DNA from 4 places in the Paenibacillus sp. J22R160 genome. Region 3 is predicted to be linked to each of the others. Evidence: riboswitches for the same ligand, from Rfam matches in the RefSeq annotation. Region 3 holds a riboswitch; each other region holds the start of a gene.
The links. Region 3 has a riboswitch for cyclic di-GMP ahead of AC58UW_RS30575 (transglutaminase-like domain-containing protein). Riboswitches for the same ligand answer to the same signal wherever they lie in the genome.
Positions count from the first base shown of each region.

Region 1: it holds a riboswitch for cyclic di-GMP, as region 3 does, so the genes downstream of both, AC58UW_RS21925 (choice-of-anchor Z repeating domain-containing protein) here and AC58UW_RS30575 (transglutaminase-like domain-containing protein) in region 3, are expected to answer to the same signal.
Region 2: it holds a riboswitch for cyclic di-GMP, as region 3 does, so the genes downstream of both, AC58UW_RS03205 (hypothetical protein) here and AC58UW_RS30575 (transglutaminase-like domain-containing protein) in region 3, are expected to answer to the same signal.
Region 4: it holds a riboswitch for cyclic di-GMP, as region 3 does, so the genes downstream of both, AC58UW_RS23045 (methyl-accepting chemotaxis protein) here and AC58UW_RS30575 (transglutaminase-like domain-containing protein) in region 3, are expected to answer to the same signal.

Region 1 is NZ_JCAUAU010000012.1:109,323-116,772, forward strand. Features, by position in the region: gene AC58UW_RS21885 (DUF6470 family protein) at 10-576, shown strand; gene fliW (flagellar assembly protein FliW) at 644-1,078, shown strand; gene csrA (carbon storage regulator CsrA) at 1,072-1,305, shown strand; gene AC58UW_RS21900 (flagellin N-terminal helical domain-containing protein) at 1,476-2,294, shown strand; gene fliD (flagellar filament capping protein FliD) at 2,428-3,384, shown strand; gene AC58UW_RS21910 (flagellar protein FlaG) at 3,435-3,791, shown strand; gene fliS (flagellar export chaperone FliS) at 3,801-4,184, shown strand; gene AC58UW_RS21920 (hypothetical protein) at 4,136-4,555, shown strand; cyclic di-GMP riboswitch class I at 4,681-4,771, shown strand; gene AC58UW_RS21925 (choice-of-anchor Z repeating domain-containing protein) at 4,850-7,450, shown strand, end outside.
Region 2 is NZ_JCAUAU010000001.1:748,080-755,529, reverse strand. Features, by position in the region: gene AC58UW_RS03225 (type I polyketide synthase) at 1-1,021, shown strand, start outside; gene AC58UW_RS03220 (flavin-containing monooxygenase) at 1,036-2,139, shown strand; gene AC58UW_RS03215 (4'-phosphopantetheinyl transferase family protein) at 2,090-2,806, shown strand; gene AC58UW_RS03210 (MDR family MFS transporter) at 2,958-4,184, shown strand; cyclic di-GMP riboswitch class I at 4,285-4,378, shown strand; gene AC58UW_RS03205 (hypothetical protein) at 4,482-4,781, shown strand; gene AC58UW_RS03200 (exopolyphosphatase) at 4,915-5,829, shown strand; gene gloA2 (SMU1112c/YaeR family gloxylase I-like metalloprotein) at 5,903-6,301, shown strand; gene AC58UW_RS03190 (metallophosphoesterase) at 6,622-7,398, shown strand.
Region 3 is NZ_JCAUAU010000028.1:23,475-30,924, reverse strand. Features, by position in the region: gene AC58UW_RS30590 (S1 domain-containing RNA-binding protein) at 1-470, shown strand, start outside; gene spoIIE (stage II sporulation protein E) at 798-3,290, shown strand; gene AC58UW_RS30580 (class D sortase) at 3,570-4,298, shown strand; cyclic di-GMP riboswitch class I at 4,371-4,458, shown strand; gene AC58UW_RS30575 (transglutaminase-like domain-containing protein) at 4,471-5,277, shown strand; gene AC58UW_RS30570 (collagen binding domain-containing protein) at 5,475-7,450, shown strand, end outside.
Region 4 is NZ_JCAUAU010000014.1:11,174-18,623, forward strand. Features, by position in the region: gene ade (adenine deaminase) at 1-1,702, shown strand, start outside; cyclic di-GMP riboswitch class I at 1,916-2,007, shown strand; gene AC58UW_RS23045 (methyl-accepting chemotaxis protein) at 2,086-3,615, shown strand; gene AC58UW_RS23050 (putative bifunctional diguanylate cyclase/phosphodiesterase) at 3,650-6,064, shown strand; gene AC58UW_RS23055 (MerR family transcriptional regulator) at 6,122-6,544, shown strand; gene AC58UW_RS23060 (hypothetical protein) at 6,605-6,757, opposite strand; gene AC58UW_RS23065 (YceI family protein) at 6,957-7,450, shown strand, end outside.

The DNA.
Region 1 (7,450 bases), on a different contig from region 3:
GATTCGTCTTTGAACATACCTAGATTATCTATCCATCAAACTTATGCAGAGATTGGCATAGAAACGCAGAAAGCCCAACTTTCTATGGAATCCCCACGCGGACAATTAGAAGTTAAGCAAGAGGCAGCATCTGTGGAAATTACTAGTCGCAAGGGAAATTTAAGCGTGGACTCATCTGCAGCGTGGAGCGCACTAGGGAAAGGCGATCACTTGGAATGGATGAATCAAATTTATAGCCAACTGCAATCAGTAGCACTGCAAGCTATCGGTAAGATTGTTGAAGATGGCAACCGAATGGCCATGATCACAAATCCTAGTAACCCATTTGCCGAGATTGGCGCAAACCAAATGAATGAACTAATCCCTGTGCAGTATGTAGGTAAGGCTTCAAATCTCAATGTGAAGCTAAATTATGAAATGAGAAAGCCGGAAATAAATATTACGCCTCATAAAGCAGAAATTCAATACACGCCTCAGAAACCACAGATTAGCGTTACTCCGGGGAATATAAACATTTATGTAAAGCAAAAGAATTCAATTGAAATAAATGTAGGCTCTTATGATTGGTATAAGTAGTTTATCAGCAATAATTTAAGGCAATAGCTAATGCTATTGCCTTAAATTATTCAAAGGAGGATATAGAATGTTTAATTATATAAATGGGAAAACAATTAGCTTTAAAGGTTCAATTCTTGGTTTTAAGGATTCAGATTTATTTGAATTTGAGACAATTGATGAAAAGGGACCGTTTGCTTATTTAAAGAGCATAGAAGAAAAAAGTATCGGTTTTGTAGTGGCTAACCCATTTACTTTTTTCCAGAACTACAGCTTTGAATTGGATGAGAAAGATAAGACGTGGCTGCAAATAAATACACACGAAGAGGTTCTTGCACTAGGGATTATAACTTTAAAGACACCATTTGAGAAATCAACGATGAACTTGGTAGCTCCGCTTGTAATTAACATTAACCATCTATCAGGTAGCCAAATTGTGCATGCACCTTCGAGAGACTTTAGTACCCAAACACCTTTATTTCCAAAATTCAACGAGAAAGGAATTGAGGGTGTAACATGTTAATTCTTACAAGAAAAAATGGTCAGTCTATTCTCATAGGCGAGAATATTGAAGTTTTTATCACTTCAATAGAGGGTGATCAAGTAAAAATAGGCATCAATGCCCCTAACGATACCAGAATTTATCGGAAGGAAGTGTTCGAGGCTATTCAGCAAAGTAATAAAGAAGCGATTACAGAGCTACCAAATATCGAAAATATGAGAAAAATGCTGAATTTTGAGGATGTTTAGGTAAATAAGTATATAACAAATATTGAAACGACAAAAAATTAAAAAAAATAGTGATAAAGAACTAAATTGCTATAAACTTTCTAATCGATTCAGCCGAAATAATATATGTAAGGGCAAAGACCTATACAATCCACATGGATGTGGAATACAAATTCAAGGAGGAATTACAAATGATTATCAATCACAATCTTAACGCAATGAACTCACACCGCAACCTGACGTTTAACAACGCTCAACAAGGCAAGTCCAGTGAAAAATTGTCTTCCGGATACCGCATCAACCGTGCGGCAGACGATGCAGCAGGTCTTTCGATTTCCGAACAAATGCGTTCGCAAATTAAAGGGATGAACCAAGGGATGCGTAACGCTCAAGACGGTATTTCCCTTGTACAAACGGCTGAGGGTGCGATGAACGAAGTTTCTGACATGCTGACGCGCATGAAAGAACTTGCTACTCAAGCGCAAAATAACACTTACAACGCGAACGACCGTGCTGCAATGGATGCTGAATACACATCCTTGAGTACAGCAATCGACTCCATTGCTACAAACACGAAGTTCAACGGAATTACTCTTCTAGATGGTTCGGCTAGTGCAACCTTTACGATTCAAACGGGTGGTGGTGCTGCTGACCAAGTAGTTATGGATTTGTCAGCTATTGATGTGACAACTGCTACTCTAGGTGTTACCAGTGGTGTTGGTACAGCGGCTGCGGCTATTACAGCAAGTGGACAAGTTGATACAGCAATCACTGCGGTTAACACTGCTCGTTCCTCTCTTGGTGCGTACCAAAATCAACTTGAGCACGTCTACAATAACGTTGGTGTAAATGCGGAAAACCTGCAAGCTGCTGAATCCCGTGTTCGCGACACTGACATGGCTGCTGAAATGATGAAATACACAAAATTCAACATCCTGCAACAAGCTTCCACTGCGATGTTGGCACAAGCTAACCAAGCACCACAAGGCGTACTGCAATTGCTTCGTTAATCAAAGAAAAAAAGAGGCCTTCAAATCGAAGGCCTCTTTTTTGTAGATCAAGTTTTTTTATATAAAGCTAATAAATGAGACTTCTTTGTACGATAAATATAGTAAACAATGAATTAATGAGGAGATGAACAGGATGGTTATGCGAATAACGGGTATGTCCTCCGGTATGGATATTGACAGCATGGTTAGTAAGCTAATGCAAGCAGAGAATATGCCGATTGATAATCTTAATAAGCTGAAAACAAAGAATGAATGGCTGCAGGATTCATACCGTGCAATAAACACGGCTATTTATCCATTAAGTGAACAGAGCAAGCAAATACAGTATAACTACAACTGGCCGACAGCATCGGGAACGGATGGTAGTGGAAAGCCTGTCTTCACACAGGCAGATAAAGATGCTATTTACGCAAAAATAAGCAGTTTTGTTACGACTTATAACGACACGAGCGTTGCTTTGAAAACCAAGTTAGATGAGACGGTAGAGCGAAGCTATCAACCACTAACAAGTGAACAAAAGAAGGCAATGAATGATGATGATATTAAAAATTGGGAAATAAAGGCAAAAAAAGGTTCTCTTCGCGGTGACACTATAGTATCCAAAGCATACTTGGACTTCCGTTCCGACGTGACAACTGAGGTCACTGGAATTACGTCGACATATAAATCGCTTGTTGATATTGGAGTCACAACGGGTGCTTTTAACAAGTACGACACTTCAACCGCCGGCAAATTGTACATGGATTCAACTAAATTAAAAGCAGCTATTGATGCCGATCCCCAAGCTGTTATTAATTTGTTCACGGCACACGGTACCGGTACAGATCGTGGTATCGCACAGAGAATCTATGAGGATGCTGGAAATACGATGTCGGAGATTTCAAAAAAGGCTGGTTCGGCAAATGGAGCGTATAATAGCACTTTTACTTCTCTGGGCAAGAAGGACTATGATCTCGCTCAGAAAATTTCAGCAATGACAGAAAAGCTCAACAAGAAAGAAGACCATTTTTATAGAATGTTTAGTGTCATGGAGACTGCAATTGCAAAAGGAAATTCCCAGATGAGCTGGCTACAAAGTCAAATGGGTTAACTATACTGCAATATTATTCTAAGTTTTGCAATTTAGAAGGAGGAAACCCAATGGATATTCAGTCCAAATTCCCCCAGGTTCAATTACCTGCTATAACAAAGGAAGTGTCTGAACCGATCAAAGCAACCGGAGAATATATTGAAATCAAGGGCAAAAGTAAGTCACAAATATTAACAGTTTGGGAGAAGGCTTTACTTGATTCAATTGATAAGGCAAACAAAGCACTTCAAGGCACTCCACATGAGTTTAAGTATAAAATTCACCAATCATCAGGTGAGGTAATCGTACAAGTTTTAAATAAAGATACCCAAGAAATCGTTCGTGAGGTTCCGTCCGAAAAGTTTATCGAACTGGTGGAGAAACTTCAGGAGCTGTCAGTGGGTGCAATCATCGACGAGAAGAGGTGAAGAGGCCCTATGCTTCAAGTACAGAATCAGTATTTAAACACCCGTGTTCAGACGTCCTCCCCAGGAGAATTAACTTTGATGCTTTATAATGGTTGTATTCTCTTTATTAAACAGGGTATTGCTTGTATGGAGAAACAAGATTTTGCAGGGAAACATACAAATTTTTCAAAAGCACAGAACATTATTGAAGAACTTCAATCCACACTAAAAATGGAATATGAAATCTCACACGATTTAAATAGTTTATATACTTTTCTTCAAAGCAAGCTGTTCGAAGCTAATGTCAAGCTTGATTCCGAATCTGCTCAGTATTGTGTCACGATGTTTACAGAATTACGTGATACATGGAACGAGGCGTTGAAGAGCTTGAAAAATGCGGAGAAGGTGAAATAGGTATGAGACATTCGACTCCAATGGAGTGCTTGTTAGAAAACCTGAGAGAAACAACATGTCAAATCTCCCAATTAGATGTAAATGATGAGGCAAACGAAGGTTTGCTTCTTTCTTTGCAGAATGAACAGGTTGAACTGAGGCGAAAAATTGAAGAAATATTGTTGGATGAGAGACGTTCTTTTACTGAAATCGAGAGACAATACCTCAGCGCGTGCTTAGTAATGGAACAAAACAATTTGGAGAAATTTAAGACGATTCAGCAATCTCTGGTTGGACAACTACAACGTATCAACTCTGGTAAAGTCTCACGAGAGCTATATCATTATGAAGAACAGCAGAGTGTTGGCTTTTTCATTGATAAAAATCAGTAATGGAAATATATTGTCGAATATTAAGGTAAATGTTGTAAAAAAACAAGAAATATACTTGCAATAAAATGAATAAGAAAATATAGTAAAATAGTAGATAGGAATTAGTTCCAAAGGTATAGAAAATGAGAATAGATTGGCAAAACTATAGTGATATAGTGACGCAAAGCCATGGGTCTAATCGCTTATTTTAGACGATCAGATCGCCAGGTTGCCCATTTGTTTGGTCATACAAACAATAGCAACTTGCTATTGTTTTTTTGTATACATTATTTCAAATATTATGGAGGAATAATCATGAGACGAATGAAGCAATGGTTAGTTTTAATGTTGACCCTAAGCATGATTTTTAGTGGATTGATACTGAGAACTACGGAAGCGGAAGCAGCAGTCAATGATTATGTTACTGTTACCAAAACTGTTTCTCCTACAACGTTGACTACAGAGGATACGGCAGATGTAACGTTGAATGTCACTGGTACCCCGCCAGTCAATGTAGTTGTGCCGAACGATGTCGTACTTATCATTGACAAGTCAGGAAGTATGGCACCGGGCAACAATAACGGTGAAGATAAAATGACGAATGCAAAGAATGCCGCTAAAGGGTTCGTTGATTTGATGGATTTGACAAAGCACAGGGTGGCAGTTGTCGATTTTTCATCAACAAATATGATCAGTAACATCCCCTTCACAACGGATAAAGAAGTTGCTAAGAATTACATAAATGGAATTCAAGCAAATGGTGCTACAGCGACTGGCGATGCCATTGAGGCAGCTAAGAACTTGTTGGCGGATCATCGTCCTGAAGCGCAGCCGGTTATAGTCATAATGACGGATGGAGACGCCACTCAACCGTCGAACGACCCATACGGCTATGCGAAACAAAAGGCGCAGGATGCGAAGGATGCAGGTATTATTTTCTATTCGATTGCATTGCTTAAATCGAATGATAACCCAGATACAAGTGGACCTAACATACTGCTAAAAGAAATGTCCACAACTTCGGCCCACCATCATTTCGTACTAGGATCGTTAGGGTTAGCTGAAATATATGCCGCCATTGTCAAGGAAATTGGCTTGGCGAGCGCTTATGATGTTACAGTGACGGATATTGTCGATCCAAATTTTGAAATTGTACCGGGGTCTGCTGATAATAACATCCCTCAACCGACCATTACCGGCAATACACTAACATGGGATTTTAATGAATTGAAAAATAGCACTCTTTCGTTCACTTATAAAATTCGTCCGGTAAGCAAAACAAAAACAGGTACTTTCCCGGTTTCAACAGCGAGCTCAGTTATTACTTATAAGGACTATGCAGGTGCAAGCCGATTGAAGTCCATTCCGAGTGTTAGCGTGAAGGTAAAACTTCCGGCTCCGCAAATCACGTCGTTGGACAAGCCTATTGGTCATCCAAATGGCGGAGAAACGGTGGTCATTAATGGCAATCACTTTGTTAGCGGGGCGACCGTCCTTTTCGGAACGATGCCGGGGAATAATGTAGCGTATGTAAGTGACACTAAATTGACAGTAACTGCTCCTGCCGGAGCCCAAGGTGTTGTCAATGTTACCTTATCTAATCCGGATGGTCAACAAGCGTCGGCGCCCTACCAATACAAAGCTGACCCGATTGTTACAACCATAGAGCCGAATAACGGGCCTATTGATGGCGGTACGCTGGTGTTCGTATCAGGTAACTATTTTATAAAAGGAATCACTGCACAGTTTGGTGATCTTCCTGCATCGGTAGTCTATGTTAATCCATCTTATATTAAAGTCACTTCTCCGATAGCAACAACGCCTGGCCCAGTTGATATTACCTTTATAAATCCAGATGAAACAAATGTTGTTGTTCCGGGAGGATTTACGTATAATGCACCTCCAAAGACAGATCCTGAAATTACGACAGTTACACCGAATACCGGTCTTATTACGGGCGGTGACCTAGTCTATATTGTTGGGAAAAACTTCAAATCTGGCATGACCGTATTTGTTGGTGGTAAACAAGCTTCCACTACGTTTATGTCAACAACCAAATTATCAATTATTGTTCCAGTAGGTGATGCCGTAGGTACGGTCGATGTGGCTGTTTCTGATTTGAACAATGCCTTGTTTACTCTACCTGGAGCCTATACCTATACTGCTGTTCAGTATCCGACGCCTACAATATCCTCAATTACACCAAATTCCGGGCTCATTGCAGGTGGTGATTTGGTCTATGTAAGTGGAACAAATTTTGTGAATGGTGTAACACAGGTTACGATTGGCGGTAAACCTGCTGCAACGACTTATATGAGTAAAACTAGTTTGAAAGTGATCGTACCAGCAGGAGATGGTCTGGGATCAGTAGATGTGAAAGTTATCACCGATACGAAAGAAGCTGTTCTCGGCCAAGGATACACATACACAGCACCAGTTATTAAACAAATAACTATTACGACAATTTCTCCTAATACTGGGAAAACAGCAGGCGGGGATCTTGTATATATTAATGGAACGAATTTCATGTCTGGTGCAACAGTGACATTTGGTTCGATTGTTGCAAGCAGCACTTATCTGAGTTCAACGAGAATATCAGCTATTGTGCCGGCTGCTGCTGCTGCAGGGAAAGTTGATGTAACGGTAATGAATTTGGACGGAGGTACTGCCACTGTAACGCAAGGCTACGAGTATACAATTGCTACACCGACCATTACCGTATTGAGCCCGAATCATGCGAACAAAGTGGGTGGAGATCTTATTTACGTAACAGGAACGAACTTTGAAACTGGAGCGAAAGTAACGATCAATGGTGTGAATGCGACAACAACCTTTATGAGTGGTACGAGCTTGAAAGTAATTGTTCCGGCCAGCCCAACAATAGGAGTCGTACCTCTAGTCTTAACGTTGTTGAAT
Region 2 (7,450 bases), on a different contig from region 3:
ACAAAGTGTGGAACTGCGATCTGGGAATGAAGTATATGCCGGCGTTAGCTCGTTCGGGTTTGGCGGGACCAATGCGCACATTGTGGTTGGCAGGCCAATTCATCGATTGCCAGCGAAATCTCAATCGGAGTATTCGCCATTACTATTTACGCTGTCTGCTGCGAGAAAAGATAGTTTATCGATTTTGGCTCAAAGATATATGGATTGGTTGAAGCTCACGGATCAGCCTGATCTTCTGTCAATATGCTCAACCTTGCTGAAGGGCAGGAGGCATCATGAACATAGATTGGCTATTGCAGCATCTTCTAAGGAGACACTGGTGGAAGGATTGCAAGAGTATTTGAGTGCTCTTGACAGCAATCTTCTGTGCAAGAGCTATGGTCATGTGCTGTCTAATTCACCTGGGATTGTGTACTACTTTCCTGAGCACGACATGATAAATGGTGATGCAAGGAAGGAAGTATTGACTTGCGATGCGATTTTTCAACAATCTTATTTTGTAGTGAGCCAACTGTATCGTCAATTGGCGTCGGAGTCGATGCAAGAGCAGGACGAATGGCGAACTTTCGCGAAACAATTTGCACATGCGGAGATGTTGCGAAGTTGGGGATTAAGGCCGAATAGTTGCCTAGGCGAGGGAGTTGGAGGTTTAACAGCAATGGTTGTGGAAGGGGAATTGTCACTGCCAGAAGCCATTGAACGGCTAGTCCGCGGGGAGTTTAACAGTTCCGTGAGATCTGAGTCGGAGATTGCTCGCGGCGATGTTGTATTATGCCTGTCGTCTGTACCTGCCTGGTTCCAAGGAAAGGATGAATCCATGATTGTTTGCAATTGCAACGATGAGCATGGGAAGCAGCAATTACAGTGTCAATTATTTATTAAAGGTCTATTTGTGCCTGAATGCTCAGAACAAAAGAAACAATCACATATGCTCCCGGGATACCCGTGGAATCATATTTCATGCTGGAAGCCCATAGGAAAGAATGAGGCGGAGTCGAATGGCATGACTTGTTTTTGTTAATTGGGGGAGTAGCATTGAAAAGAATTGATATCGTTGTAATTGGCGGAGGGCAAGCAGGTCTATCGACAGGTTATTACTTAAGCTCAGAGCAGCGGGAGTTCATTGTATTGGATCAAAGCCATGAAGTGGGATATTCGTGGAGCAGCAGATATGACTCGTTAACTTTGTTTACTCCTCGCATGTATAGCAGTTTGCCAGGTTTACCGCTAGAGGGAGATCCATGGGGCTACCCAACAAAGGATGAGATGGCAGCTTACTTACAACAGTATCAAGAGAAGTTTGCCATTCCCATCCAGCTATCAACAGAGGTAACAAGATTAACCTATCAATTAGGGAGATTCCTTGTAACGACGAATAATGGAGCATGGTTAGCCAAGCAAGTCGTTGTGGCTGCGGGTCCCTTTCAAACCCCATTTATTCCTCCGATTGCACAATCACTGAGTTCAGAAGTTTTTCAACTACATACCTCCGACTATCATAATCCCGGAATGCTGCCACAACAGGGAGAAGTGCTCGTAATCGGCGGGGGAAATTCCGGAGCGCAAATAGCGCTTGAGATCTCTCAGCAGAGAAATGTTTATTTGTCATTGGGTCATGACATCCAGTATTTGCCCTATCGTTTATTCGGAAGAAGTCTTTTTTGGTGGTATGAGAAGGTCGGGATATTGCGAAAAAGTCCAGAGTCATGGGTCGGGCGAAGATTTATTAAAAAGAAAGATCCGCTCTATGGCTTTGAACTTAGGAATGCAATAAGCAGTGGAAGGGTCAATTTATTAGCGAGGACAACAAATGGCAGCGAGAAACAGTTGAAATTTGCCGATGGCTCATCTCTTGAAGCGGGAACGATCATATGGGCTACCGGGTTTCGGTCCAATTATCCTTGGCTTCATATTCCCGAGATTTTAAATAACAAACAAACGGTCATTCATGAACGGGGCGTTACGTTAATTCCCGGGTTGTATTTTGTAGGTCTACCTTGGCTGTCCTCCCGAGGGTCTGCATTAATAGGATGGGTACATCGGGATGCCAAGTTCATTTGTCAAATGATTAAACAATATGAGGATCAGTATGCAAATGAAGATTATTGCTACGAGGATTTACCCTCACACGGGAGTTGACATCTGGAAGTTATTTGGTTCACTTCTAGACCAGGTAAGAAGGTCTAAGATTGACAAATGTCTGCAAAAAGATCAACAGCAAAGAATGATCGTAGGGGACATTTTGCTCCAATTTGTGCTGCGTAACGAACTATGTAGGATTGGAAAAAGAAGACCTAGCGTCATATACAATCCATTAGGAAAGCCATCCCTAAGCGACTGGCCAGATATTACTTTTAATATTTCTCATTCCGGGGAGTGGGTCACTATTGTCCTTGCTTCTTGTGAGGTAGGGATTGATGTTGAAAAGCAAGATCCGCGTTTTGTTAATTTGGAGGAATGTATATTATCTCCTTCGGAACGCAGGGAATATCGTACGATTCAAGATCGTGAGGCCTTTCTTTGTGAACACTGGGCGATGAAAGAAAGCTTCGCCAAACTGATAGGCGTCGGACTTGGTTATCCATTTACGGAGGCATCATTTGATAAGTTCACTGCAAGTGAAGCCGTAACCATTTACGAGAATAAATGCTATTTTTGCAGAACCTTTGTGTTGGATGCGCTGAACAGCGAGAAGCCGTATCATTTAGCGGTTTGCAGTGAAGCCTATAACTTCCCTGATGAGTTGACCATTCTTCCTTTTGATAGTTTAAAATTATGGGCACTCAGTGCCGCGAAAAGTGTTTAAAACAGGCTTCCCGTTCGATTACGGGGAGCCTGCTTTTTATTCGACAAAAAATTATAATTAAGGACACGAATAGCCTTTTTTCGTGTATAATGGGTTCTTGATCTCATTTTCTTAACCTATGGTAAATTAACAGCGAGAGGAGTTCTGACAGATGAATCGGTTACGCGGTTTTCTTGGTTCGTATCATCCGATTGTACATACGTTAATTTTAGGAACGGTTATGGCCAGGGCTGCGTCTTCCATGAGTCTGCCTTTTCTAGCAATTTACTTAGCTAAGCATACGTCGATGAGCGCGGTAATGATCGGGGCCGTTATTGGAATGGGCGCCTTAGCAGGAACAGTTGGAGGATTTATTGGTGGTAACTTATCTGACCGATTCGGCAGACGCGTCATCATGCTGGCTGCTCTTTTTGGATGGGGGGTTGTGTTTCTAGGCTTTAGTATTGTGAAACTGCCGATTTTGTTCATGATGCTGAATATGCTTAACGGCTTGTGCCGCTCCTTCTACGAACCAGTCTCTCAAGCGTTGATGGCGGATTTGACCGAGCCGGCCAAACGACTCAGTGTGTTTTCAATGAGATACATGGCGATTAATGTCGGTGTTGCTGTAGGACCTTTATTAGGGGCCTTTTTTGCAACGATGGATGGCTCACTGCCGTTTCTACTGACTGGAATCGTATATTTTCTCTATGCGGTTACACTTTATGTTCTCCTCATCGTTTTTGGCATTAAGCAAATAGAAGGGGAGAAGAAACAACCGGTTACGTTTGTCTCCGCTTTGCGGGTCATCCAACGTGATGTCACGTTTCGCTACTATATTCTGGGCGGAATTATCGGGGCTATCGGCTACTCGCAAGTCATGGTGACACTATCGCAATATTTGGAACAGAATTTCACTGAAGGTGTGAGAATGTTTGCTGTCCTTATGAGTGTCAATGCTATCGTGGTCATTGCAATGCAGATTCCTCTTACACGGATCTCTGATAAATACACACCACTTGCAGCCATTATTTTTGGCAATTTGATGTTTGCGTTAGGGGATATCGGTTTTGCGTTCTCGCACTCGCTAATTCCAATGATTGCTTCAATGGCGATTTTTACTCTAGGCGAAATTTTGAATTATCCCGCGGCGAGCATGCTGATTGATAAGCTGGCACCTGAGCATATGCGAGGTACTTATTTCGGTGCACAAACCTTAACAAACGTAGGTCACTTTATGGGACCATGGGTTGGAGGCTTTTTGCTTGTGACGTATGGGGGTACTACGCTTTATCTCATCATCGCCTTTGTGACACTTGCGGGCTCACTCTTTTACTGGAAAGGCGCCAATAATCTACAAATGCTTTTGAAAAACAGGTCGAAAAAAGAAATTTTTTGATAGATCTTGCAAAAATAGTTCTTGAGAACTATACGATTTCAAAACAACTTCCCTTATTCTTGAGAGTGTAGTTATTTCTTGCAAAAGACTTCACAACACATCTCGACAATGGCAAAACTGACGAAAGTCAGTGACGCAAAGCTATAGGGGCTACCTTGTTCCTGAAAAGGACTTGTTGCCAGCCAGCTGCCGAGCGATTGGGTATTCAACTTAGAGCCCCTCCGATCGGTACACTATGGTGGGGTTTTTCTCTGTCATAACTTTCATAAACAATGGATAAAAGGAGGACCAAGCAGCATGCAGTCTGAATTACATGAAGAGCAAAAAGTAACATCACTTTGCGGCAATCATGTTGCCCGTTTGGTGCCATCCTCGGATGGACCAAAGCTATTGATTAATTTAGAAGAATACGCACTTAATGAAGCATGTTGGGATGTTGAGATGTTTCAGGGGAGAAGCAACAGCATTTTGATTTTCTACTGGAAAGGTGAAGTTAAGCTTTCCGTGAAAATGCCTCCGATGCCTCAAATTGAGGCTTTTATGACTAGACTCTATCAAATTTTGACGTCCAAATTAAGAACGGTTCAGCCAGTATAGGCGAACTGTTCTTTTTTTTACATCCGAAAAGCCCTGACGACAAAATGATTGTCACAAATCGACAGGTGCTGATATAATGGAACACATAATCATACATAGTTCTTAAGTACTATTCAGTAGGGGGCTTTGCGTTATGAGATTAATTACGCGTTCGGATTTTGACGGTTTAGTATGCGCAATGCTTTTCAGAAAGTTAAACATGGTTGATGAAATGAAATTCGTTCATCCCAAAGATATGCAGGATGGTTTGATCGAGGTTACCGAGAACGATATTTTGGCCAATGTGCCTTATGTTGCAGGCTGCGGATTATGGTTTGATCACCACTCCAGCGAACTTGAGCGGATGGGCGAAAAGGTGGCATTCAAAGGGGAAACCCGCATTGCACCAAGTGCAGCACGCGTCGTTTATGATTATTATGGAGGGCAAGAAACCTTCGGTGATATTGACGATATTATGCAAGGCGTAGATAAAGCGGATGCAGCACAATTTAGTAAAGATGATATTTTGAACCCATCCGGTTGGGATTTGTTGTCATTCATCATGGATGCTCGGACGGGTTTAGGACGTTACCGGGACTATCGAATTAGCAATTATCAGCTTATGGAAGAGCTTGTGGATCATTGCGACGTGATGACGGTTGATCAAATTATGGAGCTTCCGGACGTGAAGGAACGGGTGGAACGGTATTATGAACTAGATGCTCAGTACCGTGAAATGCTTATTAAGCATACCTGTACAGAAGGAAATGTGATCATAACGGATCTTCGGGACGTTGAAACGATCTATCCCGGCAACCGATTCATGGTTTACGCGCTTTTTCCAGAGCAGAATGTATCCATATGGATCGTGGACGGGCGCAATAAACAAAATTGCGTATTTGCTTGCGGGCACAGCATCGTGAATCGCTCCTCCCAAACGAACATCGGGACTTTGATGCTCCAAAATGGCGGAGGAGGTCACCACGCAGCAGGCACTTGTCAGGTTGAATATGCGCAAGCTGAGAATATTTTGAAGAAAATTGTTGAAACGATGAGAGCAGACGGATAAAATAATAAACGAACCGCAGGATGGGGAGTTCCCGGAATGCGGTTTATTTACGGAGCCGGGGGGGGGCGTGTTAGTGAAAATCGATCGCATTCATCATGTGGCTATTATTAGCTCGAATTACGAACGGTCGAAGCATTTCTATGTTGAACTACTAGGAATGACGATCGTCAATGAGTCGTACCGGGCAGAACGTGATTCCTATAAGCTGGATTTGCGCATAGGAGAAACAGAGCAGCAGATCGAATTGTTTTCGTTTCCTAATCCACCATTAAGAGTGAATAGGCCAGAGGCGCGAGGACTTCGGCACTTGGCTTTTGTTGTTGGGAATATGGACGAAACCGTCAAAGAACTAGAAAGCAAGGGAATTGCCGTTGAACCGATACGAATTGATCCCATAACAGGCGATCGGTATACGTTTTTTGCAGACCCCGATGGACTCCCGCTAGAGTTGGTGGAACATGCCGAACGATGATTTATCAAAAAATGAACAAAAAGCGAAATTAGGTTTCGCTATAGGGTGCTTATGGAGTATCCTACTGTCTATTCCACTCTGGGCCATAGTGATTTGGCTTTTGATGAAAAAATAAATCCCTCTAACGCTCAGCTGACCACAAGTCGGAGTAGCGATAGGGATTTTTTTATTGGATATCGGCGGTAAATAGGGGACTCCTCCCAAAATAAGGAATCATAATTGAACTCTTATACTCATGTGGCATTAATGTATTAACACTATAATAAAAATTAAAATATATGTAATTATTATTTGATACGCTTTTGCTGAGGAGGATGAGCTTGGAAGGAAATTTATTGAACTGCCTTTACTTATTCTTAGTGGTGTTTGCTTGCTACATAATCTTTATTTTACCGACACAATGGCTGAAAATTGAGCGGATTAAATACCCACTTAATCTAAATGTGAGAATTCTACAAATAAGTGATATGCATGTTGAAAGATTAAGAATTAGTCCTTCCAGAATAGCCGCTATTATTAATGATGAAAAACCGGACTATATATTTATTACGGGTGATTTTACCAAATACCGAAAAAGGCTTCCTAGACTAGAAGAGTACCTAAGAGCTATGACTATTTCCAACGTGCCCGTATATTGTGTTCTTGGAAACCATGATTATCAGCAGAAGAATGTAAAAGATATTGTCAAGCTTCTAAGAAAATATGGGTTTCATTTGTTAAGAAACGAGTCGTTACACTTAGAACGATTTGAATTAATAGGAATCGATGATTTCGATTCAGGTAAAAGTGACATTGAAGCTGCGTTTCAAGCTGTTGATGAACGTAAAACAAAACTGATTATTACCCACGATCCTAACGTAGTTCTACACTTAAATAAAGATTTTGACTATTTAATGGCTGGACATCTTCATGGTAAACAATTCAATATTCCATTTTTCTTTCATATCAAAAACGCTGGTAAGCTGCCTAGAATGGGGATTTATAAAGGATTACATAAACATCAATTTGGGGCTTACTACATTACTAAAGGTATTGGGCAGACAGGAATTAATGCAAGATTTCTTGTTAGAAGCGAAGTAACGATGCATTATTTATAAAAAAGTGAGGGTGTCCGTTAGAGTTCAGAATCGGCGATATTTCGCCGAATAA
Region 3 (7,450 bases):
ATTATGTGAAAGACGTTAATGACCATTTAAAGCTGGAAGACAAAGTATTGGTCAAAGTGATTAACGTGGACAAGGATGGCAAGATCGGACTGTCGATCAAGCAAACGGTTGACAAGCCAGTTGAGGAAAGACCAGCTCGTCCTGAACGTACAGGTGGCAGCAGCTATCAAGGACGCCCGAGCGGAGATCGTCCAGGCGGCTTCCAAGGTGGTCGTCCAAGCAGTGGCGGAGAACGCAGTGGTCCTCCAAGTGGTGGCCAAGGCGGCGGTCGTCCAGGCGGCGGTGGCTTCAATCGTGGCGGCGGCGGTGGTGGCGGTCGCGGCGGCTTTAACAAGCAGCAAGGCGGAGCTAGACCGTTCTCGTTCGAAGATAAAGTATCTCGTTTCCTTAAAGATAGTGAAGAGCGGATTTCGTCCCTGAAGAAGAACACCGAGTCCAAACGCGGTGGTCGAGGCGGAAGAAGAGACTAATAGATGCGTATAACAGAACCACATTTCGCTTAGGCGGATGTGGTTTTTTATTTCCAATTATTACAATTCATCGTATGGTCAATTCCAATCGACATGGAGTTACGGGTATCTCCCCCATCTGCGTGGCCAAAGTTCGGGAGGATCAGACTTTTGGATACGCTTACATGGCAACGAAGCGAGACACGGTAAGGGCTGGAGGCTAATGACACGGCTGGCGCGGCTTGTCGGAAATTTCTTTGAATCTATCAACTCATTCTGACAAACTTTCTGCTAGATTGTCTCTATACTAGAGAAACAAATAAGGGAAGAATGGATGGTGTTCAACGTATGCAAAGAAGAAGCCTAGGCGCGACGATTAGTGGTGGATGGTCAGGAATATGGCAACGAGCCAAAACGGGTGCTCACAGCGCTGCAGTGGAAAATCGTTTTGTTCAAGCTTTTGTAGCTAAGAAGTGGACGTTTCTCCTCATCGTTATGGCTTTCCTTCTTGGGCGTGCGATGATCCTGGAACAGTTATCTCCGTTTGCTTTAGCCTTTATCGCGGTTATTTATTTTACGAGGAGAGATATTTTACACTGGGTAGGTATTGCGGCATTTGCTGGGAGCTTATTGTCCCTGAATTCGAATACGGGATATCTCGTAACTGAGATTATCGTCTTCCTACTTATTCAAAAAGCGTTTGAGAAATTTGAACGTTCAGATTTAACATTGGCGCCGCTGCTCGTTTTCAGCTCAACCTTCTTGGTTCAGCTTTTTGCACAGTTGGTGGTCTCGAACTTAAGCTGGTATTCACTGATGATGATATCCGTAGAGGCCCTGCTCAGTCTAGTGCTGACATTAATTTTCATACAAGCTATTCCTGTATTCACACTTACCCGTAAAAACTATCATTTGAAACACGAGGAAATCATTTGCTTAATTATTCTACTAGCATCCGTAATGACAGGGACGGTGAGCTGGGTAATGGGACCTGTCACGGTGGAGCACGTGCTCTCCCGATACTTGATTCTGTTATTTGCGCTGGTAGGCGGAGCACCTTTCGGAGCTTCAGTTGGCGTCATCACAGGGCTGATCTTAAGTCTTGCGAATAGCAACGCCATCTACCAAATGAGCTTGCTTGCCTTCTCCGGGATGTTAGCCGGACTTCTCAAGGAAGGGAATCGGCTCGCTGTTGCCTTCGGTATGCTGTTAGGATCTTCGATTCTATCGTTCTATATAGGTTCGAGTGCTGATATGATCAATTCCGCGTGGGAATCGCTTGCAGCCGTTACGCTGTTTCTCCTTACACCTCGGAGTCTGATTCTCACGCTTGCCAAATATGTTCCGGGCACGCAGGAGAATCTCAAATCGCAGCAGGACTATGCGAAGCGGGTCCGCGATGTGACCGCCAGTCGTGTGGAACAGTTCTCGGAAGTGTTCCGGCAACTGTCGCGCAGCTTTAAGCAATTAACGACGGATGACGCGGTAAGCCGCAAGGAGGAGGAAGTTGGGCATTTCATGAATGCCGTCGCACAGAAGACTTGTGAATCCTGCTGGAAAAAAAGCCAGTGCTGGGATCAGAAGTTTTACCAAACGTATACGTTTATGACCGATATGATGACCAATATTGAGACGAAGGAGAATATGACGAAGAAACAAATACCAGCGGAGTGGAAGAAGGTGTGTAATCGTACCGATCAAGTGCTAGATGTGATGAAGCAGCAGTATAGCTTGTATAAGAATGATTTGCACTGGAAAAAGCAAATTATGGACAGCCGTCATCTCGTGGCTGATCAGCTGTCTGGCGTTTCGCAGGTCATGGAGGACTTAGCGAAGGAAATTAAACGGGAAGGGCAGGAGTTGTTCCTTCAAGAAGAGCAAATCCGCAATGCCCTGGAGGAGCTGGGCTTATCTATTCATACAATCGACATTATTTCCTTGGATGAAGGAAATATTGAAATTGAGATTATTCATCAATACACGAAGGGTTTCGATGAATGCCGGAAAATCATTGCGCCGCTGTTGAGCGAAATCATCGGCGAGAATGTCGCCGTAATGCGCGAGGACATGCATGAGCGGGGCGAAGGCTACAGCACGGTCGTATTCGGCTCTGCCAAGGAATTCGAGGTAGAGACCGGGGTCGCCGGCGCAGCCAAAGGGGGCGACCTCTTCTCGGGCGACAGCTTCTCCACGGTGGAGCTGGGCAATGGCAAGTATGCCGTTGCGCTTAGCGACGGCATGGGCAATGGCGAGCGTGCGCGGGCCGAGAGTCAGACCGCCCTTAGCATCCTGCAGCAGCTGCTGCAGTCTGGTATGGATGAGAAGCTGGCGATCAAGTCGCTGAACTCCGTGCTCATGCTCCGATCCTCCGATGAGATGTATGCGACGGTGGATATGGCTTTGATTGACATGTATAACGCAAATACAACGTTCATGAAAATTGGCTCCATACCGAGCTTTATTAAGCGTGGGAACGAAGTGATTTCGATCTCGGCAAATAATCTGCCAGTGGGGATTTTGAGCGAGATCGATGTCGATCTGGTTTCTATTCCTCTCCAGTCGGGAGATATCCTCGTCATGATGACCGATGGGATCTATGATGCGCCAGGCCATGCGGTGAATAAGGAGATGTGGATGAAGCGCATGATCCAAGAAATCGATACGACCTTGCCGCAAGAGTTCGCGGATTGTTTACTGGAACGAATTTTCCGCCATCATCATGGCGAAATTCAAGATGATATGACGGTCGTTGTCGCTCGCGTAGAGAAGCGGCAGCCGGAGTGGGCGACGTTCCGCTGGCCGGGCATCACGCGCATGGAGCGTCCGAAAACGGTCAGTTAGTTAGCTGACGAAATAATAGCTGCTGTCTTATAAGTCATGATTAGTAATGGAAAGCCTGCGATTAAGCAGGCTTTTTAAGCTTTTTTCTACGATGACATGACTAGCTATTACATGTTTCAATGTTCTCTTTGCTTTGACTGCGAGGGCAGGGACAGCCTTCACAGACCGTGGGGCAGGGATTCCTTCAGCAATATAGAATAAAATAAGGCATATTATTTGTGGGATTATTTGGTAGTGCGTGCTTGCGCATGAGATCCACGAGAAAGGCAGGTACCTCTGGTGATTAGAAAAAAGCTGTCACTGTTATGTATCATTCTTGGGATTATCATTTTCTTGTATCCGATGGCTAACGACCGGTATGAGAGCTTTCAGCAGCAGAAGATTTTGAAGCAATGGGAGGAGAATTTGCAAATGATGGATCAGGCTGTTGTTGAGCCCGAGGAATCACTGCCAGAGGATGCGCCCGTCGTGGCTTCCCCTCGTCCTGCGGTTGAGGGTGCGCCTGTCATGGCTTCTCCTCGTCCCACGGTTGAGGGTGCGCCGACAAGCAGCCAGCAGGCCCCTGTAGTCGTCGCAGCAACACCGAAGCCTGTGGCGTTGCCGAAGAACATGGAAGGTGTTCTCATTATCGATAAAATAGATCTCAAGCTGCCTATTCTAACGGATGCTACAGTGAATAATTTAAAAGTCTCCGTTGCCAGTATCGCCAATACCGGAAAAGCAGGGGCAATTGGCAATTATGCGATTGCAGGCCATCGAAATTTGACCTACGGGAAAAACTTCAATCGATTAGATGAAGTCACCGAAGGCGATTTAGTCGAAGTAGATACCGGGAATAAAAAGTATGTCTATAAAGTTGTTGATAAGCAGTACGTTCTCCCGGAAGACGTCTGGGTGCTCAAAGGTAATGGCAAGGATCGGGAGATTACGCTAATTACTTGCCATCCTATGGAGAATCCGACTCACCGTATTGCGATTAAGGGGATCCTGGTGTCGTCTGAGAAATAAAATATGTAATATTTTGTCTATTCAGAGATACAAGCCTATGTTAAGATTGCTGTATAGGGATTCGGTGCTTTTCTCCGATAAAGGCAAATCTAGCGAAAACTAGAGACGCAAAGCTAAAGGGCCTTCCTTAGTAGAACTAAGTTGGCAGCCAGTTACCGAAGGGAGATTTATTGTGTTTAAGAAACCAGTCAGACTTGCAATTCTTGCAACTATACTAGGCAGTCTTGCCCCTCAAGGGATATTGGCAGCTTCCCCAACGCCCATTATTGACAAAGTTGCACTGAATAAGGGGATTATCTCGGTTAACTATGAAAGAGCGAAGAGTACCAAAGTTCTCGTCCGAATCATAAGTGGGAATGCCAGATATGACTACACCTTTGCAGAGGGCGATCAGTATCCTTTGCAGCTTGGCAATGGCGCATATAACGTGGTGATTGGCGAGTCCATAGGGACGAATAAATATAAAGTAGTTGCGCAAGAACAAATAGATTTGAAGATGGAAGACGAGAATGCCGTTTTTCTGCAGTCCATTCCACTGATTGATTGGAATATGGAGTCGAAAGCAGTCGTTAAGGCTAAGCAATTAGTGGGCAGTAAAGAAACGGATATGGATAAACTAAAGGCCATTTACGGTTTTATCACGACCCAATTTAAGTACGATTATAAGAAGGCCGAAACCGTTGCAGACAAATATATACCTGATCTGGATACGGTTTACGAGGCCTCCGGAGGCATCTGCTACGACTTTTCTTCTACTTTTGCAGCAATGGCAAGAAGTGAGGGAATTCCAACCCGTCTGGTTATGGGGTATGAGGTACAAGCTCCTGAGACCTATCATGCATGGAATCAAGTTTTCTTGAAGGAACGTAATGAGTGGGTGACAATTGATACCACGTATGATGCTGTGCATGTACAAGCTGGTGAAGCCGTAGAGTTAGAAAAAAACAGTGCTAATTATCAAGTAGCCAGAATATATTAAGATAGGAAAGACACCTGTACTCATAACTGAGTGCAGGTTTTTTTTATTTGCCTTTCTAAGTGAGCAAATAGGAATTCCAATGATTTACAATACAAGTCGTATCATATAGTATTAATAATGATACGACTTGTATCTTTTACATAAGAAATGAACCAATAATTTCTACAAGAATTAAATTGTGAATGGAGGTTTGAATAATGATGTTGAAGAAGAAGATGAGTACGCTGCTAATTACGCTGTTAATACTTATGCAGAGTCTTTACGGTATTGGCTTTGGCGTTGGGACAGTGGCCCGTGCGAATGCAATTAACGAGAATATTATAGACAGTGTGACCATGGCTGTTTACAACAGTGCAGGACAGGTCGTGACCGGTGATGTTTACGAACCGAACTCCACGATACAGCTGGATTACACCTGGTCTCTGCCGAATGGTCAGTATCATAGCGGCTATACGTATACCTTTTATCTGCCGCAGCAATTCTTGCTTTTTAATGATATCAGCGGTGGCTTAGTGATGGGGCAGGATCAGTTAGGAACGTTTCATGTTGACCGCACTAGTCGTCAAGTATTGATCACCTTTAACGACTACATAGAAAGCCATGATAATGTACATGGTACGCTCACCTTCAGAACGCAAATAGATAAAAGCCAGCTAACCGAAAGCACGATTGTCAATATTACCATACCGGTTAATACAGGTGATCAGATTTTCACTCTTCATTTTCGACCGACGGTCACCTCGACAATAGATAAAAAAGGAGTATCTACGGGGTTCAATTCCAAGGATATTAATTGGACTGTTGATGTGAATAAAGCACTGGATTCTGTTCAGAATGCGGTGGTAACGGATCCTATCCCAGCGGGACTATCTGTTCCTGTTACAGTAGCCGTTTATGAGCTAGGAGTTCATCTAGATGGAACTGTGGTACAGGGAGCATTGCTGGATACCAGCCAATATACAGTCGATATAACGGCGGCAAATCTTGCTATTCGTTTCACGGATAGCCCCATTACTAAGGCTTATCGCATTCAATATACGACGACTATAACGGATTCTAATAAAGAGACTTTTGTGAATACAGCAACTTTCGGAGGAAGCAATAAAGCCGCTGTTTCCGCTACTGCAACGGTTCAGGTGCAGCAAGGTAGAGATTTGGATAAAGCGCAGGATGGCTATAATCCCATTACACAAGTCGTTAGTTGGTCTATAAAATATAATTATAAAGAGAAGACTATTGCTCAACCGGTTGCCTTCCTAAAGGACTTATTTAATGATACGCAAGAGCTAGTCGCCGGCTCTCTTCATGTCTATCCGGTTACTCTGAGTTCGAGCGGGACTGAAACACTGGGCAGTGAACTGCCGGCTTCTGAGTACACGGTAACGTCGGAGGCAGCCCCTGGCCGCAAAGGATTTAAACTGCAATTTAATCACCAAATCTCCTCGGCCTATAAAATCATTTACCAAACCAAAACAATCGATCGTGTGCTGAATAACGTGAACATTACGAATACAGTCGAGTCAGGAAGCGGATATAGTGATTCAGCTACACGCCCTGTTGAACAGGGAGTTATTTTTAAATATCCTGGACCGGCGGATTACAAGGCTAGAACGGAAGCTTGGATGCTGGTCATTAACCGGGATAGTTATTTGATGAACAGCGTGGTTGTGAGAGATACCTTTCCGAATAAGGGCATGCGTTTCATACCAAGCTCGCTCGTTATCAAAAAAGGGACAGTGACCTTAACATCGGTCGATTATGTTCTGGATAGTTCGATCGATTCCAGCGATGGATTCCTCATAAAACTGACTAACCCAATCTCAGAGCCTTTGACGATTACTTACAAAACAGACTTTAATTTAGATTGGATTAGTCCTCTGGGAACTACAAGGTTCACAAATTCAGCTACAATTGATTGGCTAGACGAAACTGAAGTCTCGCGGACCAAAACGGCAAATGCAATATTTGACCCCAGAGTTGAAGTAATAAATAACGGGTATAAATTTGGCGCCTACAATGCGGCTTCCAAAAAGATTACTTGGACAGTGGGGGTCAATTACAACAGCAAGGCTACTGAAATGACCACTGTTCAGGATACATTGGAGCCTAATCAGAAGCTAGTAGATGGTTCGCTTGCTGTCTATAACATGATCATCGCTGTAAATGGTAATGC
Region 4 (7,450 bases), on a different contig from region 3:
AAATGGCATATTGGTCAATGTGTATTCAGGGGAATTAATTGCGCACATGGATGTCGCAGTAGCAGAGGGACGAGTGGCATTTGTCGGGCATGCAGACCACACGATTGGTGATCAAACGGTTGTTATCGACGCTGCAGGGAGATACATAGCTCCTGGGTTCCTAGACGGACATATGCATGTTGAAAGTACCATGCTTTCTGTTACAGAGTTTGCCAAAGCGGCTCTACCCAAAGGAACAACGGGGATTTTCATGGACCCGCACGAGATTGCCAATGTGTTTGGGGCAGAAGGGGTTAGGCTGATGCATGAAGAGGGGCAGCAGCTGCCGCTCAAAGTATTCACGACCTTCCCGTCCTGCGTACCTGCGACAACAGATTTGGAAGATGCGGGTGCAAGCTTGGAAGTGAAAGATATTGAAGAGGGACTGCAGTGGGATAATGTGATCGGTCTTGGTGAAGTGATGAATTTTCCTGGTGTCGTGTACGGAGATCCGAAAATGTGCGGGGAAATCGAAGCGACGATTAACAGCGGCAAAGCAGTAACGGGCCATTTCCCGAGTGAGGATGACCGTATGCTGCAAGCCTATATTGCGTCTGGCGTGACCTCCGATCACGAAACGGTTACGCGCGAGCAAGGACTGCATAAAGTCCGTATGGGCATGCATCTGATGATTCGCGAAGGCTCCGCTTGGCATGATGTCAAAGAGGTCATCAAGGTGGTGACCGAAGATAAAGTAAACACATCTAACATCTCCCTCGTCACGGATGACGTTAGTCCGCAAACACTGGTGGAGAAAGGGCATCTCAACCATGTGGTGCGCCGAGCGATTGAAGAGGGCGTTGATCCTGTCACCGCGATTCAAATGGTTACCATCAATGTGGCGCGTTACTTTAACCTGGATAAAGACCTAGGCAGCCTTACGCCAGGTAAATGCGCAGACATTTTATTACTCGATGATTTGCAAAAGGTTGAGCCTGTAACTGTCATTACGGATGGAAAGGTTATCTTTGACCAAGGCAAGCTTGTCGAGGAATTCCCTACTTATATATATCCGGCGCATATTTGCAGCTCCATGAATGTGAAGCGAGAGCTCACAGCAGAGGACTTTCAGCTTAAGAGCCGCGGTAAAGAAGAGCGAACAAGTGTCAATGTCGTACAGGTAATTGAAAATAGTGCAAGAACAGCGAAAATGACAGCCACGCTAAGTGTCGAGCAAGGAATTATTCAACCGGATATCCAACAGGATGTTGTTCGTCTTGCTTGTATTGAGCGGCACCGCGGCACCGGTGAAATTTCACTTGGTTTCTCAAGCGGCTTTCAACTGAAATCCGGCGCAGTAGCGTCAACCGTAGCGCATGACAGCCACAATTTAATAGTTATGGGCATTGATGAACAGGATATGGCTTTTGCCGCTAATGAACTTGCCAAATTGGGAGGCGGCACAATTGTCGTTGAGAATGGCCGCGTGCTGGCTCAAGTTCCGTTAACGATTGCAGGCCTTATGTCCGATAAGACTTTGCTTGAAGTCGTTGAAGAGGTTGCTCAGCTCGAAGGAGCATGGAAGCAAATTGGCTGCCCGTTGAACGCACCGTTTATGACATTCTCATTGATAGCACTGCCTGTTATTCCTGAGATTCGGATTTCAAACCGTGGAATTGTCGATGTGACACAGTTTAAGTTGATTGATGTGGAACTGGTTTAAGACTAGAAGGTGCTCCTTGGGGCACCTTCTTTTTTTCCAAAAGTATGAAGTTTTGTCATAAGTGAATCCATCGGTCCGTTGACATTTTGTAAACCTTATCATATTTTAATCCATTTCGACATAATACAACATTTATTGCTATGTACAGACTAAAATTTATCGCACTATAATAAGTACAGATTTAAGACAAACTGCATGCACGAATGACTGACTAATTGACAAAGGCAAATCATTGGAAACAATGAGACGCAAAGCCATGGCCTAACACATACATTTTTGTATGATATGGTTGACAGGTTACCGAGTGGGAAGGATCAAGATCATCCTTTATTCGGGGTGGTCTTTTTTTGTTCGTCAAAACATCATCCAAGGAGGCAATTTGCTTGAAAGAGAAAAACCGTGTTATGCAATTTATTGTAATCGGGACACTCGTCCTAAGTTTGTTGGTCCATGCCCTTAACCGCCTTGCTCATCACTCGCTCATGGAACACGAAGTCATGCATTCAGCTTTATCACACGGTTTTTTAAATCAAATGTTTTTCTGGACACCGATCGTGCTTGTTATCATCGGAGCTGTGCTCTCTCGTCTTCAAGCTGAACATGCTTGGATCCCGCTTGTTCATACGTTGTCATTAACGTTATGCTCCATGTCGATTATTGCTGGAGGCAACGGAATGGTGGAGTATCACTTTTCCATTTTCATGGTGTTAGCCATCCTTATGTACTATAACAATATTGCCTTGCTGCTGTGCAGTACGGTTCTTTTTGCCGCCCAGCATCTGCTTGGGTTCTTCTTTTTTCCCGAATTGGTCTACGGTTCAAATGTGTATGCGTTTACAATGGTGGCGATTCACCTGATTTTCGTCATCCTCTTCATTGGCGCGGTCATGTATCAAATCATCTCCAATCGCCAAGCAACGGAGCGTTTCGAAAAGGAACAATATCATAAGCTGCAGCAGACCGTCAGGTCCATTATCGAGAGTCTTGCACATACTTCTCAGGAAGTTCGACTGAACTCTAGCGGTCTGAGCGCTCAGTCAAATGAGCTTAATCGCTTGACCATGGAGGTCGTTCAAACGATGCACCAGGTAGAGCAGGCTGCTAGTGATCAAGAAAACGGCGTAGAAGTTAGCAGGAAAGCGATAAGCGAAATGCTCACCGATATTTGCCACATTGCAGAAAACTCGGCCAGTGCGTCTGAGATATCCAGTCAAGCAGCCTATGAGGCTGAAAAGGGGAATGAATCCATTCAGCTGGCCGTGCAGCAGATGCAGTCCATGCATCATGCGATTCATTCAACCGCCGAGAAAGTGAAAGTGCTTGGAGAACGCTCGCAAGAGATCAATCAAATTGTTAATTTGATAACAGATGTCGCTTCGCGCACGAACTTGCTAGCCCTTAACGCAGCTATCGAAGCAGCGCGCGCAGGCGAACACGGAAAAGGATTTACGGTTGTTTCAACAGAGGTGCGCAAATTAGCCGAGCAAACGAGCGAGTCCGCTAAGCAAATTGCAGAGCTAATTGAAGATATTCAAGTGAATAATGAAGCCTCCATTCAATCGATGGATCAAGTCATTGGTACCTTTGCTCATGGAAATGAGGCCGTTGTGTCTGCCGGACAAGCATTTGGACGCATCCTGGGATCGATCCATTCTGTTGCTACGCAAATGCGCGATATCAGGGGAACGTCGCAGCAGATGTCAGCGAGCACACAGCAATTTAGCACTTCCATGGAGGAAATTTCCGTATTATCCAGCCAATTAACCGACAATGTGAAATCAGTCAGTAAACGAACGGACAAACAGGATATCCTGATCAACAAAGCGTCGGAATTAGCCGACAGATTGGAAGAACATAGCCATACACTGAATGAGATCATGATGAAGACGAAACATACATTTTCTCTACAGTAATTTCCCTACAGCAACGAAGAAATGAGGATCACATATGCATCACCCGATAACGGAAAGTTATAATTTCGTCCTAGTTCTCCTATCATTCACCATCGCCTTGCTGGCCTCTTTTACAGCGCTTAATTTGGCGCGCAAAGTGTCATCTTCGGAGGGCTGGTATCAGAAGAGCTGGATGATTTGCAGTGCCATCGTCATGGGGGTAGGAATATGGTCCATGCATTTTATCGCCATGCTGGCTTATGAATTGCCGGAAGGAGTCACCTACGACATCTCTATGGTCAGTATCTCTATTGTCGTAGCGGTCAGTGGGGCGCTGGTAGGGCTTTTCGTTACGTTCCAAGGGAACTTCACCCGAACCAAGCTCATCATTGGCGGAACAACGATGGGATTTGCCATTAGCGGCATGCATTATATCGGGATGTCTGCCCTGCAGCATATAACGATTCGTTATCAGCCTGTACCGTTCATTTTATCCATTATTATTGCTATCTTGGCCTCAATAACTGCTCTGTATCTATTTTTTAACCGGAGTCAAAAAATTGCCATCAGCGGTTTCATCATGGGGATAGCTATCACAGGCATGCACTATATGGGTATGGCAGCCGCAGTTATGACCATGCAGGATGCCTCTCATCATGCAAGTGAGAATGGCGTAAGCATGGACTTTTTCGTGGTCGCCATGGATGTAGCGTTCGGAGCGATTCTGATTTTCGCATTTAGCTTTATTAGCTCTCTGTCATCCGATAGACGGTTAGCTGAACAAATTGCGCTCAAAGCTTCCATCTTAGAGTCAGCTATTGATGGAATCCTGATGTTTAAAGCGCAGGGGCGAATCATTGAATTCAACCAGGCCGCAGAAGGGATTTTTGGATACACACGCAAAGAGGCGCTTCACTTAACCATATTCGATCTCCTGTTTCTATTCGATCAAGATGGGCAGGATGCGGCAGATTTGTATAAGCAGCTAACGCAAAAGGTTGGCTCCATTATTGGTAAACGATTTGAAATCATGGCTTACCGATCCAATCATGCGAAGTTTCCTGCTGAAATCGTCATTACGAATCTCTTTTATGCAGGCAAGCTCGTTTATACAGCCTATCTGCGTGATTTGACGGAGATCCGAAAGTCGGAGGAGCTCATTCACAAGTTGGCTTACTTTGACCATTTGACGGGTTTGCCTAATCGCAATCAATTTAATCAGCTTATTGAAGATATCCTTCATCGTGCTCGTAAAAATCAGGAGACTGTGGCTGTGTTGTTTCTGGATATTTACCGGTTTAAATGGATCAATGACTCCTATGGTCATCTTGTTGGCGATCAAGTGTTGAAGCAATTCTCGGCGTTGATAACGAGTAGTCTGCCCGCGAATGGCTCGGCTTCAAGGCTTAGCGGGGACGAGTTTGTCATTTTATTGCCGCTAGGTGACAGGGATATCGCTGAGAATCAAGCCTTAGACATCATGAAAAGGTTGGAAATACCGTTACACGTAGAAGGAAGAGAATTCTATGTGTCGACCAACATGGGGATTTCGTTGTATCCGCAGGATGGACAATCGTCAGAAATTTTGCTGAAAAATGCGGACCAAGCGATGTATGCGGCGAAAGAGCAGGGCCGCAACAATTACCGGTTCTTCCGAAAGGACATGAAGACTAAGTTCTCCCAAAGAGCTGCCATTGAACAACATTTGCGTCATGCCATTGATAATAAGGAGCTAACCTTAGTTTATCAGCCTAAATTTGATACGCGTACGTGTGAGCTGGTGGGGATGGAGGCGCTTCTTCGATGGAATAACGAGCAGTTAGGTAGCATTGCGCCACAGACGTTCATTCCGGTTGCCGAGGAATCTCGTCAAATCATAGAAATCGGCCAATGGGTGCTCCATTCGGCTGCGGCGCAAATGAAGAAATGGCAGGATGCAGGATTGGATGCCGTCTCGATGGCAGTGAACATATCGGCGGTTCAGCTGCACCATGAGCAGTTTATTCCATCGATTCATGATATTTTGCAAACGTATCAGTTGGAGCCTGAAAGGTTGGAACTCGAAATGACGGAAAGCATCGAAATCAATCGAAGCAGCATGCTTGAGAAGCTCCGGACCCTTCATCGGATGGGGGTAAGGCTGGCTGTGGATGATTTTGGCACGGGATATTCGTCGATCAGTTATTTGCAGAAGTTCCCAATCAACTCGCTTAAAATTGACAAATCCTTTGTTCAACGCATTGCCGGACCTCATTCGGATAATTCACTCATTGAAGCAATTATCGCCATGGGCCGCAGTCTGAAGCTAGAAGTCATTGCCGAAGGTGTAGAAACGGAGGAACAGCTTGCTTATTTAAAAAGTCATGGCTGCCATCAGGTGCAAGGTTATTTATTTGCAGCTCCTTTAACTGCTGAGGAGTTTGAAGCGCTCTATGTGAACAGGGCCAAACAGTCTTCTATTTTATTGTGAACGAAAGGTCTGTTAAAATGGAAGGATAAGTCGCTGGAAACATGAGGAGGCAGAGCCTTGAACACCTATAAAATAGATGATGTAGCCAAAGAGGTAGGGTTAACCAAGAGAACGATACGCTATTATGAGGAAATTGGGGTGCTTGAAGCTCCGGATCGGAGCGAAGGCGGGACCCGGTTATATACGCGTGAGCATATTGATCAGCTGAAGCACATTGTTAATGCGCGCGATGTCCTGGGCTTCTCCCTGCAGGAGATTCAAGACTTTGTATCGATCAGCAAAAAGCTGGATGAGCATCGTCAAGGCTTTTTGCTAACCGAAGATCATGTTCAGAAGAAAAAGGAATTGCTGGAAATGGAGCAAATGATCCGGGACCAGCTTCAGCTTATGGACTTGAAGCTCGCTAAAATTGCTGAGTTTCGTCAAAGCACAGAAGTGAAGTACAAACGCGTACAAGCAGCTCTGAACAATATGGTTTAAAAAAGTGGACCGTCAGGGCATAGGCCCTGGCGGTCTTCGTGCTGTGTCCATTTCTGTGTGTTAACGTAAATAAGGAAAATAAGGAATTCGAAGGGGCTCATTGTTCACATTTGTAGGTTTAATGATAATGTCCGTGGGAACCGACTTCCCAGGTGGTAATTGAATGATACCGCTTCCATCATAGTACACAGGTTTATTTGGTTCAGTAGCCATTCCTGTTTCCTCCTACAAAGGGGATATTTTTTTGACCTTCGATACATAATGTATCACGATAAAGAGAATTAAACAACGGGCATCTTCCAGAAATTGTTTGACAAAACAAAGTCACCGAGTTACCATTAGATGGGAATGAGTAATAATAGTTAGTAAATTATTTTTAATAAGTTATAACTAATTAGGAGGCGTAACTTTTATGGCAAAGTCGAAATGGGCAGTAGATGCAAGTCACAGCAGTATTGACTTCTCCGTTAGGCACATGATGATTGCTAAGGTTAAAGGCACATTCCACTCGTTCGAAGCACAGGTTGAAGCGGATGCGACAGATCTTTCGTCGGCCAATATTTTTTTTCAGATTGATATAAACAGTATTGATACTAGGAATACGGATCGAGACGCGCATCTGCGTTCAGCCGACTTCTTTGATAGTGAGAAGCACCCCACAATGACGTTTCAGTCTACGCAAGTTACAAAAACCGGCGATGGGGAATACGCGTTAACCGGCGATTTGACGATACGCGGCGTTACGAAGCCCGAAACGTTCGAAGTTACATTTGAAGGCACAGGCAAAGATCCATGGGGCAATGAGAAGGCTGGCTTCAGCGCAGTTGGAAGCATCAAACGTGCAGATTTCGGGTTAACCTACAATGCTGCACTGGAAACAGGCGGAGTCTTGATTGGCGACGAGGT